4 regions of the Serratia sp. BNK-23 genome follow, and region 4 is predicted to be linked to each of the others. Evidence: predicted binding sites of a transcription regulator. Region 4 holds the regulator's gene; each other region holds the start of a gene.
What was found. Region 4 encodes PhoB, which activates phosphate uptake and scavenging genes when phosphate is short. Its sites were predicted from a motif close to CTGTCATAAAACTGNCNNAT; they were not measured.

Region 1 (4,956 bases), 800 kb from region 4:
GCGCACGATGGCGCGCCCCATCGCCACGCGCTGGCGCTGGCCGCCGGAAAGTTCGCGCGGTTTGCGCTTGAGCAGCGGCTCCAGCTCCAGGATGCGCGCCGCTTCCTCCACCCGCTGGCGGATATGCTCCTTGCCGAAACCGCGGATCTTGAGGCCGTAAGCCATGTTGTCGTACACGCTCATGTGCGGATAGAGCGCGTAGTTCTGAAACACCATCGCGATACCGCGATCCTTGGGCTCCAGATCGGTCACGCGCCGGGTATCGATATAGATATCGCCGCTGGTAGTGCGCTCCAGCCCGGCCACCATGCGCAGCAGCGTGGACTTGCCGCAGCCGGACGGGCCGACCATCACGATGAACTCACCGTCCGCCACGTCGAGGTCGATCTGTTTGATCACCGGCGTTTTACCGTCGTAAGACTTGGTGACCGCCTGTAGTTTTAATCCTGCCATCGTCGTTATTTCTCGCTATCAACCAGACCGCGCACAAACCAGCGCTGCATCAGAAGCACCACCGCCAGCGGTGGCAATAAAGTCAGAATCATCGCCGCCATCACCTGGTTCCACTGGGTCGGCGCGCCGGAAGTGGAGATCATGCTCTTGATGCCCGCTACCGCGGTGCCCATCGAGGCGTCGCTGGTGATCAGGATCGGCCACAGGTATTGGTTCCAGCCGTAGATAAAGGTGATGACGAACAGCGCCGCCAGATTGGTTTTCGACAGCGGCAACACGATGTCCCAGAAGAAACGCATCGGCCCGGCGCCGTCGATGCGCGCCGCCTCCAGCAGCTCATCCGGCAGCGTCATGAAGAACTGGCGCAGCAGGAAAGTGGCGGTAGCCGAGGCCATCAGCGGCAGCGTCAGGCCGGTATAGCTGTCCAGCAGGTTGAGGTTGGAGATCACCTCCACCGTCGGGAAAATACGCACTTCCACCGGCAGCATCAGGGTGAGGAAAATCAGCCAGAAGAACAGGCTGCGCAGCGGAAAGCGGAAGTACACGATGGCGTAAGCCGACAGCACCGACACCGCGATTTTGCCGCAGGTGATCGCCAGCGCCATGATCACGCTGTTGAGCAACAGCAGCGAGAACGGCACCTTGAGGTTGCCCACGCCGCCCTGCCAGATATTGCGGATGTTCTCCCACAGGTGGCCGCCGGGCACCAGCGTCATCGGCACCTGAAACACCTGTTTGTCGTCCAGCGTGGCGGCGACAAAGGCCACGTACAGCGGGAACAGCACCACCAGCACGCCGATAATCAGCATCACATGGCTGAAGATGTCCAGCCCGCGTCGATTCTCAATCATTGGTAGCGCACCTTACGTTCAACGAAGCGGAACTGGATCACCGTCAGGCCGATCACCAGCAACATCAGGATCACCGACTGCGCGGCGGAGCTGGAGAGATCCAATCCGGCGAAGCCTTCGCGGTAGATCTTGTAGATCAACGTGGTGGTGGACTGCACCGGCCCGCCGCCGGTGGCGGCGTCGATCACCGGGAAGGTATCGAAGAAGGCGTACACCAGATTGACCACCAGCAGGAAGAAGCTCACCGGCGCGATCAGCGGCAGCACCAGATGGAAGAAACGCCGCACCGGGCCGGCGCCGTCGATGGCCGCCGCCTCCACCAGCGAACGCGGGATCGACTGCAGCGCCGCGAGGAAAAACAGGAAGTTATAGCTTATCTGCTGCCATACCGAGGCCAGCACCACCAGGAACATCGCCTGGCCGCTGTTTTGCGCATGGTTCCAGTTATAACCCAGCCCATTGAGGAAGTGGGTGATCAACCCCAGACCGGGGTTGAACAGAAAGATCCACAGCACCGCCGCCACCGCCGGCGCCACCGCGTAGGGCAGGATCATCAGCGTGCGATAGAGGCGGCTGCCGCGCAGCACGTAGTCCACCAGCGCAGCGAAGAACAGCGAGACCGCCAGCCCGATGCCCGCCACCAGGAAGCTGAAGATCAGCGTGGTGTAGAACGAGTCGAGGTAGTAAGGATCCTGGAACAGCTGCTTAAAGTTATCCAGCCCGACAAACTGGCTGGACAGGCCGAACGGATCGAGACTCTGCACCGAATACCACAGCGCCTCGCCGGCGGGCCATAAAAAGAAGACGGCGGTAATCAGCAGCTGCGGCAGCACCAATGCATAGGGCAACCAGCTGCAGCCGAAACCGGGACGGGAAGATGACATAGCAGTTAAACCATTAATCGGGCACGGAAGGATCGGCGTGAAGACGCGAGCCCGGTCCGCCGGGCCCGCGACGCAGGGTTATTTGGTTGATGCTTCGAAGCGACGCAGCAGCACGTCACCGCGCTGCACGGCGGCGTCCAACGCCTGCTGAGGCGTTTTCTTGCCGGTCCACACGCCTTCCAGCTCCTCATCCACCACGCTGCGGATCTGCGGCATGTTGCCCAGGCGCAGGCCCTTGGTGAACGGCAACGGCGGCTTGTTCAGCATCTGGCGAGTGGCGACGTCGGCGCCCGGGTTCTTGTCATAGAAGCCCTGCTGCTTGGTCAGGTCGTAAGCCGCGGTGGTGATCGGCAGATAGCCGGTCTTCTGGTGCCATTCGGCGGCGATTTCCGGTTGCGCCAGGTACTGCAGGAACTCGGCCACGCCCTTGTAGGTGGCGGCGTCTTTGCCGTTCATCACCCACAGGCTGGCCCCGCCAATGATGGCGTTCTGCGGCGCGTTTTTCGCGTCGGCATCGTAAGGCATCATGCCGACGCCGTAGTTGAATTTGGCGTAGTGCTTGATGTCCGCCAGCGAACCGGAAGAGGCGGTGGTGATGGCGCAATCGCCGTTGTAGAACTTCTCGGTGGATTCGTCTTTGCGGCCGAAGTAGGTGAAATCACCCTTCTTGTTCATCGCTTCGAGCAGCGCGATATGCTTGACCTGCAGCGGTTGGTTGAACTCCAGCTTGGCACTGGTGCCGCCGAAACCGTTGTTTTCACTGGCGAACGGCACGCCGTGCCAGGCGCTGAAGTTCTCCAGTTGGATCCAACCTTGCCAGCCGCTGGCGTAACCGCACTTCATGCCGGCTTCGCGCAGCTTGGCGGTATCCGCCGCCAGTTCCTGCCAGGTTTTCGGCGGTTGATCCGGGTTCAGGCCGGCCTTTTTGAAGGCGTCTTTGTTGTAGTACAGCACCGGCGTGGAGCTGTTGAACGGCTGCGACAGCAGATGGCCGCTCTTGTTGTCGGTGTAATAGCCGGCCACCGTCGGCACGAACACCGATTCGTCGAAGTTGATGCCGGCCTCTTTAAACACTTCGTAGACCGGCTTGATGGCTTTGCTGGCCATCATGGTGGCGGTGCCCACTTCGTAAACCTGCAAGATCGCCGGCGCCTTGCCGGAGCGGTAAGCGGCGATGCCCGCCGCCAGGCTCTGTTCGTAGTTGCCTTTATAAACCGGCACAATCTTGACGTCGCTGTGCGACTGGTTGAAGCGATCCGCCAGAGAGTCCACTTCTTTACCCAGTTCGCCTTCCATCGAATGCCAGAACGGGATTTCTGTCGCCGCCAGCGCCTGGGCGCTGACCGCCAGGGTCAATGCGACGCACAGCGTGGTTTTGCGAATAGCGTAGGTGAGCATGCCTAACTCCTGAAAAAGCTGGTGTAAAAGCGCGTGAGCGAAAAGAATCAGTTTTTTGTTCGGAAGCTAACATGCCATGCGCGGATGACAGAAAAATAACCGTTAGATGACAGCCACATGACGGCAAGGTGAAGTGAAGATGGCGGTTTGATGTCGGCGGCGGGCATCAGCTCCGCCGCCGCGAGGCTTATAGCGAACGGCGCAGGCGCGCCACCGCTTCTTGCATCTGCTGCTCGGTGGCAGTGGCGAACGACAGGCGGAAGGTCGAACGATCCGGGTTGTCGGAGAAGAAGTATTCCCCCGGCACGAACACTACGCCCTGCTGCAGCGTGGTGTTCAGCCATTCGGTGGCGTTGAACGGCTGGCGGAAACGCGCCCATAGGAACATGCCACCCTTCGGTTTATCGAAGGTGATGTAGTCGCCCAGCTCCTGCTCCACCAAACCGGCCAGGATCTCACCCTTCTGTTTGTAGGCGGCGCGGATCTTCTCGATCTGGGCCGGCAGGCGATCCAGGCCGAGGTAGCATTCGACGATGCTCTGCGACAGGGCGCTGGCGTGCAGATCCGCCGCCTGTTTGATGATCGCCACTTTATGCAGCAGGAACGGCGGCAGGATCGCCCATCCCAGGCGCAGGCCCGGCGCCAGGATCTTGGAGAAGGTCGAGGTATAGATGATGTGGTCGGTATTGCCCAGCACCCGCTGCGACACCTGATGCAGCGTCGGGTGGCGCTCTTCGGTGAAACGCAGCTCGCCGTACGGATCGTCTTCGATGATCAGGAAGTTATGTTCGGCGGCCAGCTTCACCAGCAGTTCGCGGCGCGCGGCGCTGAGGGTGATGCCGCTCGGGTTGCCGAAGTTCGGCACCACGTACACGCCCTTGATACGCTGGGTTTTCAGCAGCTCGGCCAGCTCTTCCACCACCATGCCGTCGCTGTCGGACGAGACCGACATGATGTTGGCTTCCGCCAGTTCCAGCGTTTGCAGCGCCGCCAGGTAGGTCGGGCGCTCCACCACGAACACGTCGCCCGGGTTGACGATGGCGCGCATCACCAAATCCAGTGCCTGCTGAGAACCGGCGGTGACCATCACCTCTTCCGCGCGCGCGGTGACGCCGCGCTCGGCGCACAGCGCGCAAATGCGCTCACGCAGCAGCGGGCTGCCCTCGGTCAGGCCATACTGGAACGCGCTTTTCGGCTGTTCGGTGATCGCCTGCTGGGTGGCAATGCTCAATCCTTCGAAATCGAACAGCGCATCAGAGGGGATGCCGCCCGCCAGCGAAATGACGTGTTCCATCTTGCTGTGCTTAAGCAATTCACGGATGGCCGAACTTTTTACGTTAACGATGCGCTGCGCGAGTAACCCTTCTGTC
Region 2 (4,956 bases), 440 kb from region 4:
GTCAGACTCAATACTTTTTTCATTAGGTGTGCCTTGTGTGTAAAGGGTAAAGGTCAAAAGTGCTTCAATGGATCTGATTGGCTTCTTCGCCATACAGCTGGTGCAGGATCCGTTCGTTCAGTTGCGAAGGATGCACGTCAAACACGATCTTCCCGTGGGCGATGCCGATCACCCGCGAGCAATACTCTTTCACCAGTTCGACCGAGTGCAGGTTCACCATCACCGCGATGCCGTCTTCGCTGATTTTCTGCAGCGCATCCATGATGCGGCGGGTGTTTTTCGGATCGAGCGACGCCACCGGCTCATCGGCCAGCAGGATTTGCGGGTTTTGCATCAGCGCACGGCAGATGGCGACGCGCTGCATCTGGCCGCCGGAGAGGTGCTCAGCGCGCTGCAGCGCATGCGGCAGCATGTTGAGCCACTGCAACAGCTCGATGGCGCGAGCGCGGTCGGCGTCATCGAACAGTTTGAAGAAGGATTTCAGGGTGGAGGTGTGGCTCAGGCGCCCCAGCAGCACGTTGGTCATCACGTCCAGCCGCGGCACCAGGCAGAAGTCCTGGAAGATCATGCCGCAGCGCGCGCGCCACTGGCGCATCTGGCGGCCGGCAAGCTGGGCGATATCCTGCGCCACGCCATCGTCTTCGAAGTGCAGCATCTCGCCGCAGCTGGAAGGAATGGTGCCGTTGAGGGTATGCAGCAGCGTGGACTTGCCTGCGCCGGAACGGCCGATCACCGCCACGAACTCGCCGGCGTGCAGATCGAAATTGATGTCATCCAGCACGCGCTGCTGCGCTTTGTAGGCCTTGCCGAGCCCCTTTACCGATAACACTTTGCGGGATGCGGCGGCGTGCTGCCCTGGGAACTCGTGCTGCGCCAATTTTAACAGTGCCTGAGCCATATGATTTCTCTGGTTTCAGTGGCTAATCATTATGGGCACCTATTAACGGATAAGTTTATGACAGTGGGATGATGGTTTTATGGCCGGGGCGTGACGCGTGCCGCCCCGGCGTGCGCATCATTCCAGGCTAAAGAAGTCCAGCCCCAGCGCCGCCTTGACCTGCTGCAGCGTCTGCTGGCTGACCTGATGCGCGCGGCGGGTGCCGTGCTGCAGGATGCGCGTCAGCTCGCCTTTATCGGCGATGAATTCGGCGCGGCGGGTGCGGATCGGTTCGAGCAGGCTCTGCAGGCAATCCTCCAGCAGCCGTTTGATTTTCACGTCCCCCAACCCGCCGCGCCGGTAGTGCGCCTTCAGCTCCGCCACCAGCGCGGCGTCGTCGCAGAAGGCGTCCAGATAGGTGAACACCATGTTGCCCTCCACCCGGCCGGGATCGCTGACGTTGAGATGACCGGGATCGGTGAACATGCTCATCACCGCCTTGTGCACCTCGTCGGCGCCGGCGCCAAGCGGGATGGCGTTGCCGCGCGATTTCGACATCTTGCCCTGCCCGTCCAGCCCCGGCAGACGCCCGACGTTGCTCAACAGCGGCTGGCACTCCGTCAGCACCGGTTGGCCGACGATGTGGTTGAAGCGCCGCACGATCTCGTTGGTTTGCTCCAGCATCGGCAACTGATCCTCGCCGACCGGCACGTGGGTGGCGCCAAAGGCGGTGATGTCCGCCGCCTGGCTGACCGGATAGATCAAAAAGCCGGCCGGCAGGCTGCGGGCGAAATCCTTCTCGGCGATTTCACTTTTCACCGTCGGGTTGCGTTCCAGCCGCGCCACGCTGACCAGATTGAGGTAGTACATCGTCAGCTCGGCCAACGCCGGCAGCGCCGACTGCAGGCAAATGGTGGTCTTGTGCGGATCGATGCCGACCGCCAGATAGTCAGCCACTACGTTGAGCACGTTGGCGCTGATTTTTTGCGGATTGTTGCCGTTGTCGGTCAGGCCCTGCAAATCCGCCACCATCACCGTTTGGTTATGCTGGTGCTGCAGTTCCACGCGCTGGCGCAGCGAGCCGACGAAGTTCCCTAAATGCAGTGGGCCGGTGGCGCGATCGCCGGTAAGAATGGTGTAGCTCATGACAGTGCTCCTGAAGGTCTGTAGACCGCCGGATCAACGCCACAAAAAATAATGCCGCCAAACCGGCGGCATTAAAAAGAGATGTGAATACTCGTGCCGCCTCAGAAGAGGCGCCACCATGACTGATTGTGGGTGGAGTGCATCGATATATTCATGGCATCAAGGTATACCCGCTGCGGCAGCGCGTCAATAACCCGCCGCCGATGCGTAAGACGACGTTACATTCCGGCATTTGCGTTCCTGGCTCGGCGCGCTAGGGTAAAACCTTCAACCTGAAAAAGGAGCGCATGATGAAGATCGGATTTGCCGGACTGGGTGGGATGGGCAGCGCCATGGCGGCCAACCTGTTGCAGGCGGGCTTCGCCTTAACGGTATGGAACCGCTCGCCGCAGGCGGCGCAGCCGCTGGTGAGCGCCGGCGCGCGGCAGGCCGAACGGCCGGAACAGTTGGCCGATGTCGACGTGCTGATCACCATGCTGGCCGACGATGCCGCCACGCAACAGGTGGTGGTGGACAGCGGATTGCTGCAACAGATGAAACCGGGCGCGCTGCATATCAATATGGCGACCATCTCGGTCGAACTCGCCAAACGCCTGACGACGCTGCATGCGGAACACGGCATCGGCTATCTCGCCGCGCCGGTGCTGGGGCGGGTCGACGTGGCGGCCGCCGGCAAGCTGAATATTCTGGCGGCCGGCGATAGCGAGCGGCTGAAGCAAGCGCAGCCGCTGTTCGATGCCCTTGGCCAGAAAACCTGGCACTTCGGTGCCGATCCGGCGCAGGCTAACGTGGTCAAAATCGCCACCAACTTTACCTTGGCCAGCGCCATTGAAGCGATGGGGGAAGGCAGCGCGCTGGTACGCAACTACGGCGTGTCCGGCGCCGACTACCTGCAGATGCTGAGCAGCACCGTCTTCGCCGCCCCGGCCTATCAGGGCTATGGCGCGCTGATCGCCGCCGAGAAGTATTCACCCGCCGGATTCCGGCTGGCGCTGGGGCTGAAGGACGTCGGGCTGGCGCTGGCCGCCGGCGCCGACAGCCATACGCCGATGCCTTTCGCCGGGGTGCTGAAAGACAACTTCCTCGACGCGATGGCGCAGGGGGATGCGGATCTGGACTGGGCGGCGCTGGCCAAGGTGGCGGCGCGGCGGGCGGGCCTGAAATAACGAACGGGGGCCTCGGCCCCCGTTTTTCCGTTATCAGAACACGATGTCCGCCGCGGGCACCGCGCGGATCGGCACGCCGAAGCTGTCGATGTTCGACAGCGTCTCGTTATGGTGGGTGCGGATCAGCAGGCCGTCGGCATAGGATTTGTCGTGGCAGGTATGCGCATCCGCCGCCAGCGTCACCGGATAACCGCGCGCCGCCGCGCTGCGCACCGTGGTATCGATGCAAAACGGCGTGGAGTAGCCGCACACCACCAGCTGCGATACGCCGTTGGCGATCAGTAACGCGCCGAGCGAGGTGCGCAGGAACGAGTCCGGCGTGGTTTTCTCCACCCGATGGTCGCCCGGCGCCACCGTCAGCGCCGCGAGCACTTGCCAGGCGGCGCTGCCGTGCGGCAACTCATCGTCCGGCGTATGGTGCTGAATGACGACAACCGGCGCACCGGCCCGGCGGGCGCGCTCGCTCAGCTGATTGATGCGCGCAACGGTGCCCGCGGCATCCGCCGGCGGCGGCGTAAACAACCCTTCCTGCACATCGATAATCAACAGCGCGGTGGTCATGGCGGCTCCTGAAGAAAAGATAAGCGCGTCAGCACACCGGCTGGCGCGGGCGGAAAATATGGTCGACGCCCTGCTCGCGCAGCCTGTGCACCAGATCGTGCCCGCCATTCGGCGTGGCGTGCGCCAATTGGCGCTCGGCGGTAAACACCGGGCTGGCCCAGAACAGGTTAACCGGATCGCCATACTGCTGCGGCAGAGCCAGGTGCGCGTGATGCGGGTAGAAGGACGACGATAGAATATAGCCCTCATAGCCCAGCGGCGCCACGTCGGACTCCAGCGTATGTCCTTCGCCGATCCAGGTCAGCCGCGCCCACGGCGCATGAGCGAAACCGGCCAGCGCGCTGGCCATCTGCACCGCGTTGTCTTCGGTCATGTATTGACTGTCGATGGCGATCGCCATCTCCATGCGGCGATAGCGCGAAGCCTCGTCGTTGAACAGGATCTCCACCCACGGCATCGGCCGGATGCTGACCCCCATGGTGAGGAAGTAATAGATGCCGTCGCGTTCGTGCTGGGTGATGGCCATCGGCGGCCACTTGCCCTGATCGATGGCGTAGTATTTTACCGAAGGGCCGAAATGCGGCTCATAGCGCGCCTGAAAATCGCGCTGCATCTTCGGCCACGGATTGCCCTCTTCACGCTGCCAGCTGCGCCAAAACTGGCGGGTGCTTTCCGCCAGCGCATATTGGGTGTTGGTCGAGGCCGAACCGAGCGGATAGGCCAGTGGGCTCTCCTTGATGCAGCTGGCCGAATAGCACACCGAATGGTCGATATACAGGCTCCAGCCGGGGATCACCGCCAACAGTTGGCCGTAATACCACAGAGCCGCGCCGTCGTCGCTTTCGCTCCACACCACCATCAGCCCTTCCGGGTTCAGCGGCGCTTCCCCTTCCAGGTTGCGGCAATACTCCGCCGCCAGCATCGGCGGCTGCCCTTGTTCCAGCGCGGCGCGATCTTCCTGCAGCGGCGCGGCGGCCAGATTGCGCAGCCAACAGGCGCGCACCTGATAGCGATCGCTGTAGGCTTCGGCGGGATAGATATAAAAATAGGCTGCCCGGTGATCTTGCTGAACCACCGCGACCAGCGTCTGGTTCTCATTGCTGACTTCAGCAAGTACGTATGACTCGTTCATATCACCTCAATAGGGTCAGGGCGCGGCAGAATCGGCTGCGCGCCAAAAATGGAATGTGGCTTTGCCCCAAGTGT
Region 3 (4,956 bases), 570 kb from region 4:
GCTGGCCGGGCAACCGGTGGCCGCAGCGCTGGAGGGTCTGATGGCGCTGGCGGGCGTGCCGCGCCCGTCGGTGAAAAGCAGCACGCCCACCTCGCTGCAATATGCTCGCACCTGTTACGACCATATGGCGGGCGAGGTGGCGGTGAAGCTGCACGATCGGCTGCATGCGCTGAACTGGCTGACCGGCGAGGAAGACTACCGGTTAAGCGACATCGGTCAGGCCGCGCTGGCGCGGCTGGGCGTCGATTGCTCCCCCGCTCCCACCCGCCGCCGCTTCGCCTGCGGCTGCCTGGACTGGAGCGAACGCCGCTCTCACCTCGGTGGCGCGCTGGGCGCCGCGCTGTTAGCCGCCTTTATCCAACGCGGCTGGATCGTCCGCCGGCTCGACAGCCGCGAACTGCAGCTGCCCCCCGCCGGTAAAAAAGCGCTGGCCGCACATTTTGACCTCACGGTGTAACCCGGCGGCGGGGTAGTTTTACTGCAATACTCAAGGGGTACGCTTAAGCAACCCCGCCAACCCGAGGAGTTTCCATGCTCGATTCCACCCAATTCCCGATCGTCAAACGCTGGCCGGCTCAGCACCCGGAACGGCTGCAGCTCTACTCTCTGCCGACGCCGAACGGCGTCAAAGTGTCCATCATGCTGGAAGAGATCGGCCTGCCTTATGAAGCGCACCTGATCGACATCGGCAACAACGAGACCTGGACGCCGGAATTCCTGGCGCTGAACCCGAACGGCAAGATCCCGGCGATCATCGATCCCGACGGCCCCGGCGGCCGGCCGCTGCCGCTGTTCGAATCCGGCGCCATTCTGCTCTACCTGGCGGAAAAGAGCGGCCGTTTCCTGCCGCAGGATCCGGCGCAGCGTTACGAAACCATTCAGTGGGTGTTCTTCCAGATGGCCGCCGTCGGCCCAATGTTCGGCCAGCTCGGTTTCTTCCACAAGTTTGCCGGGCGCGAATATGAAGACAAGCGGCCGCTGGAGCGTTACAAAAACGAATCGAAACGCCTGCTCGGCGTATTGGAAACGCGCCTTGAAGGCCGCGACTGGATCATGGGTGCGGACTACACCATCGCCGATATTTCGCTGCTGGGCTGGGTGCGTAACCTGATCGGCTTCTATGAGGCGCGCGAACTGGTGGCGTTCGACAGTTTCCCGTGCGTCGCGCAGTGGCTGGAGCGCGGTCTGGCGCGGCCGGCGGTGCAGCGCGGGCTGGCTATTCCGGCGCGCGCGGCCTGATTGTCAAACGGGGTGGCCGCCGGGCCATCCCGTCTTTCATTGTCATAAAATTGTCATCCCTCTGCTCTACTCTCCTTTCGTAACAATTTGATGTTATTTACATTGTTGTATTACGACAAGGAGCTTACCCCATGCAACCTGCTGTATCCCTGATCGCCGGCGCCGTGCTGTCCGCCCTGCTCTGTTCCTCCGCCATCGCGGCGGAAACCTCGGCCAATGCCGATGGCCTGACCGAACGCGCCGCGCGCGGCAACCTCGCCGAACCGGGCGGCGCCCGTCGTCTGGCCGGCGATCAGACCGCCGCGCTGAAGGCGTCGCTGTCGGACAAAACGGCGAAAAACGTGATTCTGCTGATCGGCGACGGCATGGGGGATTCCGAGATCACCGCCGCGCGCAACTACGCTGAAGGCGCAGGCGGTTACTTCAAGGGCATCGACGCCCTGCCGCTGACCGGGCAATACACCCACTACTCGCTGGACAAGAAAACCCACAAGCCGGATTACGTGACCGATTCCGCCGCCTCCGCCACCGCCTGGACCACCGGGGTGAAAACCTATAACGGCGCGCTCGGCGTGGACGTGAACGGCAAAGATCAGCCGACGCTGCTGGAGATCGCCAAGGCGGCCGGCAAGGCCACCGGCAACGTCTCCACCGCCGAGTTGCAAGACGCTACGCCGGCGGCGCTGGTGTCGCACGTCACCTCGCGCAAATGCTACGGCCCGGAGGAAACCAGCGAGAAATGCGCCGCTAACGCGCTGGAAAACGGCGGCCGCGGCTCCATCACCGAGCAGTTGCTGAAAACCCGCGCCGACGTCACGCTGGGCGGCGGCGCGAAGTCCTTCAACCAGCTGGCGAAAAGCGGCGAATGGCGAGGAAAATCGCTGAAAGATCAGGCGGCGGCGCAAGGTTACCAGTGGGTGAGCAACGCGGATGAGCTGCAGGCCGTTACGCTGGCCAACCAGCAAAAACCGCTGCTGGGTCTGTTCGCCGACGGCAACATGCCGGTGCGCTGGCTGGGGCCGAAAGCCAGCTATCACGGCAACCTCGACAAGCCGGCGGTAACCTGCGAAAACAACCCGGCGCGCACCGCGGCCACGCCAACGCTGGCGGCGATGACCGAAAAAGCGATCGCACTGTTGAAAGATAACCCGAACGGCTTCTTCCTGCAGGTAGAGGGCGCGTCGATCGATAAGCAGGATCACGCCGCTAACCCGTGCGGGCAGATTGGTGAAACCGTCGATCTGGACGAAGCGGTGCAAAAAGCGCTGGCCTTCGCCCGCGCCGACGGCAACACGCTGGTGATCGTCACCGCCGACCATGCACACTCCAGCCAGATCGTCGCCGCCGACGCCAAAGCGCCGGGCCTGACCCAGATGCTGACCACCAAAGACGGCGCGCCGATGACCCTCAGCTACGGCAACTCGGAAGAAGAGTCGCAGGGGCACACCGGCACCCAATTGCGCGTCGCGGCCTACGGCCCGCACGCCGCCAACGTGGTGGGATTGACCGATCAGACCGATCTGTTCTTCACCATGCGCGATGCGATGGGCATCAAGTAACCGCCTTCTGCACGATGGCCGCCCGCAACGGCGGCCATTTATTATTGGTTACCGATAGGTATTTGCAATTTAACCGCAATTATTGTGTGATAACGAAATAACGTTTAATTGCGCGACAATTAACCCCCGAAAATAACGCGGTTATACGACCTTTCTTCCCTCTTTGTTTATTACTACGACAGCAACCGGCCTATTTTTGCTTATATTCATTTTTTTTAGTTACAAAAGTAGTTTTTAACATTCTCGCAAACAATAATACCCCGCCAGTAACGTGAACCGATCAATTTGCACCCGGACGGCCTGCAATAGTTCACTTTTCGTTAAAAACCCTATTAACAAAAAGGCATTATTGCTGCCTATCGGCTCACGCCGGGCGGTCGGCTTCATTATTTCCAGGGTAACTCCCGCTAAATTCTTTCACCTGCAATGAGTAGAATTTACACACAAGAGATTTAATTCAATGAGAAAATTACTCGTCCTGATTTTCAGTCTCAGCCTGTTTGGCGTTACGCAACAGGCGGCGGCTGAAGAGAAGAATAAAACCGTCGACGTGGTGTTGATCGGCGGCGGCATCATGAGCGCCACCTTGGGTACCTATCTGCATGAGCTGGAGCCGACCTGGACCATCGACATGTACGAGCGCATGAACGGCGTGGCGGAAGAGAGCTCCAACGGCTGGAACAACGCCGGTACCGGCCACTCCGCCTTCAGCGAAATGAACTACACGCCGGAAAAAGCCGATGGCACCATCGACATCAGCAAGGCGGTGAAGGTCAACGAGTCTTTCGAAATCTCCCGTCAGTTCTGGTCTTATCAGGTGAAAAACAATGTCCTGAAAGATCCGAAATCCTTCATTAACAGCGTGCCGCACATGAGCTTCGTGTGGGGCGACGACAACGTCAACTTCCTGCGTAAACGCTACGCGGCGCTGCAGCACAGCACCCTGTTCCGCGGCATGGAATACTCCGAAGACCCTGCGCAAATCAAACAGTGGGCGCCACTGGTGATGAACGGCCGCGATCCGGCGCAGAAAATCGCCGCGACCCGCATGCCGCTGGGCACCGACGTTAACTTCGGCGTGATCACCCACCAGCTGGTTGACGCACTGAGCGCCAGCGACAAGTTCAAGCTGAACCTGAGCCACGAAGTGCGCGACATCAAGCGCAACGCCGACCAGACCTGGAGCGTAACCGTTGCCGATCTGAACCGCGACGGTAAAGAAACCACCGTTAACGCCAAGTTCGTGTTCATCGGCGCAGGCGGCGCGTCCCTGACCCTGCTGCAGAAATCCGGCATCCCTGAGGCCGACGGTTACGGCGGCTTCCCGGTCGGCGGCCAGTTCTTGGTCACGACCAACCCGGAGATCGCCAACCAGCACCTGGCCAAAGTGTATGGCCTGGCCAGCGTAGGTTCGCCGCCGATGTCCGTGCCTCACCTGGATACCCGCATGCTGGACGGCAAGCGCGTGCTGCTGTTCGGGCCGTTCGCCACCTTCTCCAGCAAGTTCCTGAAGAACGGTTCGCTGTTTGATCTGCTGCACTCGCTGAGCACCTCGAACCTGATGCCGATGACCCACGTCGGTCTGGATAACTTCGATCTGGTGAAATACCTGGTCGGCCAGCTGATGATGAACGACGACGATCGCTTCGCCGCATTGAAAGAGTACTTCCCGGACGCCAAGCAGGAAGACTGGAAGCTGTGGACCGCAGGCCAGCGCGTACAGATCATCAAGAAAGACGCGGATAAAGGCGGCGTGCTGCAGTTCGGCACCGAAGTCGTCAGCTCTGAAGACGGCAGCATCGCCGCTCTGCTGGGCGCTTCGCCGGGCGCTTCCACCGCTGCGCCAATCATGCTGCACCTGATGGAAACCGTGTTCAAAGACAAAGTGGCGACGCCGGAATGGCAGAGCAAGCTGAAAGAGATCATCCCGTCCTACGGCCACAAGCTGAACGGCGATATCGAGATGACCAACAAGATCCGCGGTTACACCAGCAGCGTGCTGGGTCTGAACTACATTGAAGTGAAACCAGAAACTAACTGATTTTCCGTCACTTCCTACTGAAAAGGCCGCTTTATGCGGCCTTTCTTTTATTCCCCTGCCGTTCAAAGAGCATTTTTGGCCACCTTTTTATCCCCGGCTTACCCTTGCGTAACGGCG
Region 4 (4,956 bases):
CGGGATCGTTAACGTTTCTACCCGCTGCAAAGCGCCGTCGGCGAAATCCACCAGGAAGACGCTTTTGGCTTTGCCCAGCTCATCGAAGCTCAGCGGGATCGGCGAGCCGCTATAGCGAATATGCTCCGATTTGGCGACGTTCTGCGCGCGGTGAATGTGGCCCAGCGCGATATAGTCGGCGGGGGGAAGGTCTGCGCCGGGAAGGCGTCGAGGGTGCCGATATAGATGTCGCGCACCGAGTCGGAGGTGGTAACGCCGACGGTGGTCAGGTGGCCGGTGGCGACGATCGGCAGTGGCAGGCCCAACTGGTCGCGGCGCTCGCAGGCCGCCTGATACAGCGCTTGATAATGTTCGGCGATGGCTTCCTGCAGCGCCTGCTGTTTCTGCGCGCCGGATTCGCCGGCGCGGCTGGTGAGCAGATCGCGCGGCCGCAGGAACGGGATGGCGCACAGCACCGCGCCCGGCTGGCCGTCGCGTTGGTTAAGCACCACGATCTGCTGTTCCGGGGCGCCCTGCGCGCTGGCGATCACCGTGGTGTTCAGGCAGGAGAGCAGCTCACGCGATTCGTTCAGCGTCGCCACCGAGTCGTGGTTGCCGCCCAGCACCACCAGCTGGCAGCCGGTGCGCTGCAGTTCCACCACGAAGCGGTTGTACAGCTCGCGGGCATAGCTGGGCGGTGAGCCGGTATCGAACAGATCCCCGGCGACGATCAGCGCATCCACCTGCTGCTGATCTACCTGTTCGATCAGCCAGTTCAGAAAAGCCTGGTGCTCGGCGGCGCGGCTTTTGGTGAAAAAGTACTGGCCAAGGTGCCAGTCAGAGGTGTGGATCAGGCGCATGACACTCCCGGATGTAAAGATAATGGCGATGATTATAAAGGCCGCGGCGGCGGCTGTCCCGGCGCAATGATGATGACAACCGGATGATTTTTCGTTACTGCGGGAAATAATCGCTATGCTTACTGCCTATAACAGCCGGTTTTTTTCATAAAAGTGTCACAAAACTGACGCATAATGGCGCCCGAAAAGTCGCTAACACATTGGCAGGATTGACGATGGCAAGACGCATACTGGTGGTGGAAGACGAAGCGCCGATCCGTGAGATGGTGTGCTTTGTGTTGGAACAGAATGGTTACCAACCGTTGGAAGCCGAAGATTATGACAGCGCCGTGACGCGTCTGTCTGAGCCGTTCCCTGATTTGGTGTTGCTTGACTGGATGTTGCCCGGCGGTTCCGGCATTCAGTTTATCAAACATATGAAGCGCGAAGCGCTGACCCGAGATATCCCGGTGATGATGCTGACCGCGCGCGGCGAAGAAGAAGACCGGGTGCGCGGCCTGGAAGTGGGGGCGGATGATTACATCACCAAGCCGTTCTCGCCCAAGGAGCTGGTGGCGCGCATCAAAGCGGTCATGCGCCGCATTTCGCCGATGGCGGTGGAAGAAGTGATTGAAATGCAAGGGCTAAGCCTGGATCCGTCCTCCCACCGCGTAATGGCGAACGATCAGGCGCTGGATATGGGGCCGACCGAGTTCAAGCTGCTGCACTTCTTTATGACCCACCCGGAGCGGGTTTATAGCCGCGAGCAGTTGCTTAATCACGTCTGGGGCACTAACGTTTATGTGGAAGACCGTACCGTTGACGTGCATATCCGTCGGCTCCGCAAGGCGTTAGAAACCAGTGGGCATGATAAAATGGTTCAAACCGTTCGGGGCACCGGCTACCGGTTCTCAACGCGCTACTGATCGCGCCGCGCTGGAGAATATGCCGTGTTAGAACGTCTGTCGTGGAAGAGGCTGGCTTTGGAGCTGGCTCTTTTCTGTCTGCCCGCCTTACTGCTGGGGCTGATTTTCGGTTATCTGCCCTGGTTCCTGCTGGCCTCTGCGCTGGCTGCGCTGGTGTGGAATTTCTACAACCAGCTCAAACTCTCCCATTGGCTGTGGATCGACCGCAGCATGACGCCGCCGCCCGGCCGCTGGAGCTGGGAGCCGCTGTTCTATGGCCTGTATCAGATGCAGCAGCGCAACCGCCGCCGCCGGCGCGAGCTGGCGCTGCTGATCAAGCGCTTTCGCAGCGGGGCCGAATCGCTGCCTGACGCGGTGGTGATGACCACCGTCGAAGGCAATATCTTCTGGTGCAACGGGCTGGCGCAGCATCTGCTCGGCTTTCGCTGGCCGGAAGACAACGGCCAGCACATCCTTAACCTGCTGCGTTATCCGGAATTCAGCCTCTATCTGCAACAGCAGGAGTTTTCGCGCCCGCTGACGCTGCAGCTGAACAACGAACACTACGTCGAATTCCGCGTGATGCCGTATTCCGAAGGGCAATTGCTGATGGTGGCGCGCGACGTCACCCAGATGCGTCAGTTGGAGGGCGCGCGGCGCAACTTCTTCGCCAACGTCAGCCATGAGCTGCGCACGCCGCTGACGGTGCTGCAGGGCTATCTGGAGATGATGGGCGACGAAGAGCAGGATGGCTCGCTGCGCAGCAAGGCGCTGAGCACCATGCAAGAGCAGACCCGCCGGATGGACGGGCTGGTCAAGCAGCTGCTGACGTTGTCGCGCATCGAGGCGGCGCCCAATGTCGACATGAACGAGCGGGTGGATATTCCGCTGATGCTGCGGGTGTTGCAGCGTGAGGCGCAATCGCTGAGCGGTGGCAATCACGAGATCACCTTCCGGGTGAACGAACAGCTCAACGTGTTCGGCAATGAAGACCAGTTGCGCAGCGCGGTGTCTAACCTGGTGTACAATGCGGTCAACCACACGCCGAAGGGCACCCATATCGAAGTCAGCTGGCAGCAGACGGCGCATGGCGCGCAGTTCCAGGTCAGCGACAACGGGCCTGGCATCGCCGCCGAGCACCTGCCGCGCCTGACCGAGCGTTTCTACCGCGTCGACAAGGCCCGCTCGCGCCAGACCGGCGGCAGCGGGCTGGGGCTGGCGATCGTCAAGCACGCGCTCAGCCATCACGACGCGCGGCTGGAGATCCTCAGCGAACCGGGGATCGGCACCCGCTTTATCTTTACCTTGCCCAATCGGTTGATTGTTCCCGCCGCTTTATCAGAGAATGCGGTGAAAAATTAACGCGAGACACCGGTATGACCCGAATCACCCGAGGGCTGTTGCTTTGCCTGGCGCTGCTGGCCGGACGCGGCGCGCTGGCGCAGCCTGACGGCATGTTGGCGGGCAACCTGTCCAGCGTCGGCTCCGACACGCTGGCGAATCTGATGGCGCTGTGGGCGCAGGATTTCAGCCAGCATTATCCCAACGTCAACCTGCAGATCCAGGCCGCCGGTTCGTCGACCGCGCCGACCGCGTTGGCGGCGGGCGCCGCGCAGCTGGGCCCGATGAGCCGGCCGATGAAGGCGGCCGAGGTTTCGGCGTTCGAACACCGTTACGGCTATGCGCCGCTGGCGGTGCCGGTAGCGGTGGATGCGCTGGTGGTGTTGGTGCATCAGGACAATCCGCTGCGCGGCCTCAACCTGCAGCAGCTCGACCGCATTTTCTCCGCCACCCGGCGCTGCGGCGAAAGCCAGCCGCTGACGCGCTGGGGCGAGCTGGGGCTGCGCGGCGACTGGGCGACGCGCTCGCTGCAACGCTTCGGCCGCAACTCGGCGTCCGGCACCTACGGCTATTTCAAACTGCGCGCGCTGTGCGGCGGCGATTTCATGCCGCGCGTCAATGAGCTGCCCGGTTCGGCCTCGGTAGTGCAGGCGGTGGCCGGTTCGCTCAACGGCATCGGCTACGCCAGCATCGGTTTTCGCGCCAGCGGCGTGCGGCTGCTGCCGCTGGCGGAGTCGGGAGAAGACTATGTCGCGCCTACCGCCGCCAACGTGCGCAACGATCGCTACCCGCTGTCGCGCTATCTGTATATCTATATCAATAAAGCCCCCCATCAACCGCTGGAGCCGCTGACCGCCGCGTTTCTCGATCGCGTGCTGTCGACACCAGGGCAAAGCCTGGTCAATCACGACGGCTATCTGCCACTGCCGCCGGCCGCCCTGCAGAAGACCCGCCAGGCGCTCGGGTTGCCACCGCTCGCGCCGGCCACGGTGCAATAAGCGACAAAAAGCGGCGTAATTTTCGCCTTTTTTCACGGCAAAACGGAGCTTATACCACGCGAAAATCGGGCATCTATTGGCGTTTTCGCGCGGTAAAGTGATATATGCTTCACGTTTCGTGAATTCGTTGTTCAAAAATGATACAAATCATGTAGTGTATATTTATTGATAGCCAATATGATCGACTGGTGGCTAAAGTTTATATGGTCGATAGCTCTGCTTTTCGCCGTGCGTCTTGCCTTGAAGCGCTATAAACGTTTACCTTAGCCTTCGTTGTCGGATTAAACCTCCATTTTTATAACTCCTAAAATTTTGCCCATCTTCATGAGCGGCCACTTTCGAATAGGGACATAAACGCCGGATCGACTGCGTTTAGGGTGCTTATTTGGCGCGGCGACGATCGGGCATGCCGGCAACCGGGTGGGGCGTTTCGCCACCACGCTATCGGACAATTTTTTTCATTTGAACAGGCAACACGACATCGTATGAGTCATCGTTTAACGTCAAAAGATATCCTGGCACTGGGCTTTATGACCTTTGCCTTATTCGTTGGGGCCGGGAACATCATCTTCCCGCCGATGGTCGGCTTGCAGTCCGGTGAACATGTATGGACTGCGGCGCTGGGCTTCCTGATCACCGCCGTGGGCCTGCCGGTCATCACCGTCATCGCGCTGGCGCGCGTCGGCGGCGGCATCGACGCCCTCAGTTCGCCGATCGGCCGCGGCGCCGGCCTGCTGCTGGCGACTGTCTGCTACCTGGCCGTCGGCCCGCTGTTCGCCACGCCGCGCACCGCCACCGTGTCCTTTGAGGTGGGCATCGCCCCGCTGACCGGCGACGGCGCCATGCCGCTGTTCATCTATAGCCTGGTGTATTTCGCGCTGGTGATCGGCATCT

Region 1: the regulator PhoB is predicted to act here: its motif matches at 3,680-3,699, upstream of ugpB (sn-glycerol-3-phosphate ABC transporter substrate-binding protein UgpB).
Region 2: the regulator PhoB is predicted to act here: its motif matches at 954-973, upstream of phnC (phosphonate ABC transporter ATP-binding protein).
Region 3: the regulator PhoB is predicted to act here: its motif matches at 1,279-1,298, upstream of phoA (alkaline phosphatase).

Annotation. Positions count from the first base shown of each region.
Region 1 is NZ_CP179900.1:4,753,247-4,758,202, forward strand. Features, by position in the region: gene ACMGF9_RS22615 (sn-glycerol-3-phosphate import ATP-binding protein UgpC) at 1-453, opposite strand, end outside; gene ugpE (sn-glycerol-3-phosphate ABC transporter permease UgpE) at 459-1,304, opposite strand; gene ugpA (sn-glycerol-3-phosphate ABC transporter permease UgpA) at 1,301-2,188, opposite strand; gene ugpB (sn-glycerol-3-phosphate ABC transporter substrate-binding protein UgpB) at 2,267-3,586, opposite strand; gene ACMGF9_RS22635 (PLP-dependent aminotransferase family protein) at 3,774-4,956, opposite strand, start outside.
Region 2 is NZ_CP179900.1:3,519,299-3,524,254, forward strand. Features, by position in the region: gene phnD (phosphonate ABC transporter substrate-binding protein) at 1-23, opposite strand, end outside; gene phnC (phosphonate ABC transporter ATP-binding protein) at 65-898, opposite strand; gene trpS (tryptophan--tRNA ligase) at 1,016-2,023, opposite strand; gene ACMGF9_RS16735 (NAD(P)-dependent oxidoreductase) at 2,314-3,189, shown strand; gene ACMGF9_RS16740 (cysteine hydrolase family protein) at 3,223-3,750, opposite strand; gene ACMGF9_RS16745 (suppressor of fused domain protein) at 3,779-4,882, opposite strand.
Region 3 is NZ_CP179900.1:3,389,934-3,394,889, forward strand. Features, by position in the region: gene ACMGF9_RS16090 (ArsR/SmtB family transcription factor) at 1-457, shown strand, start outside; gene ACMGF9_RS16095 (glutathione S-transferase N-terminal domain-containing protein) at 532-1,239, shown strand; gene phoA (alkaline phosphatase) at 1,371-2,798, shown strand; gene ACMGF9_RS16105 (malate:quinone oxidoreductase) at 3,259-4,839, shown strand.
Region 4 is NZ_CP179900.1:3,957,322-3,962,277, reverse strand. Features, by position in the region: partial or broken gene sbcD (exonuclease subunit SbcD) at 1-839, opposite strand, end outside; gene phoB (phosphate response regulator transcription factor PhoB) at 1,055-1,744, shown strand; gene phoR (phosphate regulon sensor histidine kinase PhoR) at 1,769-3,085, shown strand; gene ACMGF9_RS18830 (PstS family phosphate ABC transporter substrate-binding protein) at 3,100-4,062, shown strand; gene brnQ (branched-chain amino acid transport system II carrier protein) at 4,548-4,956, shown strand, end outside.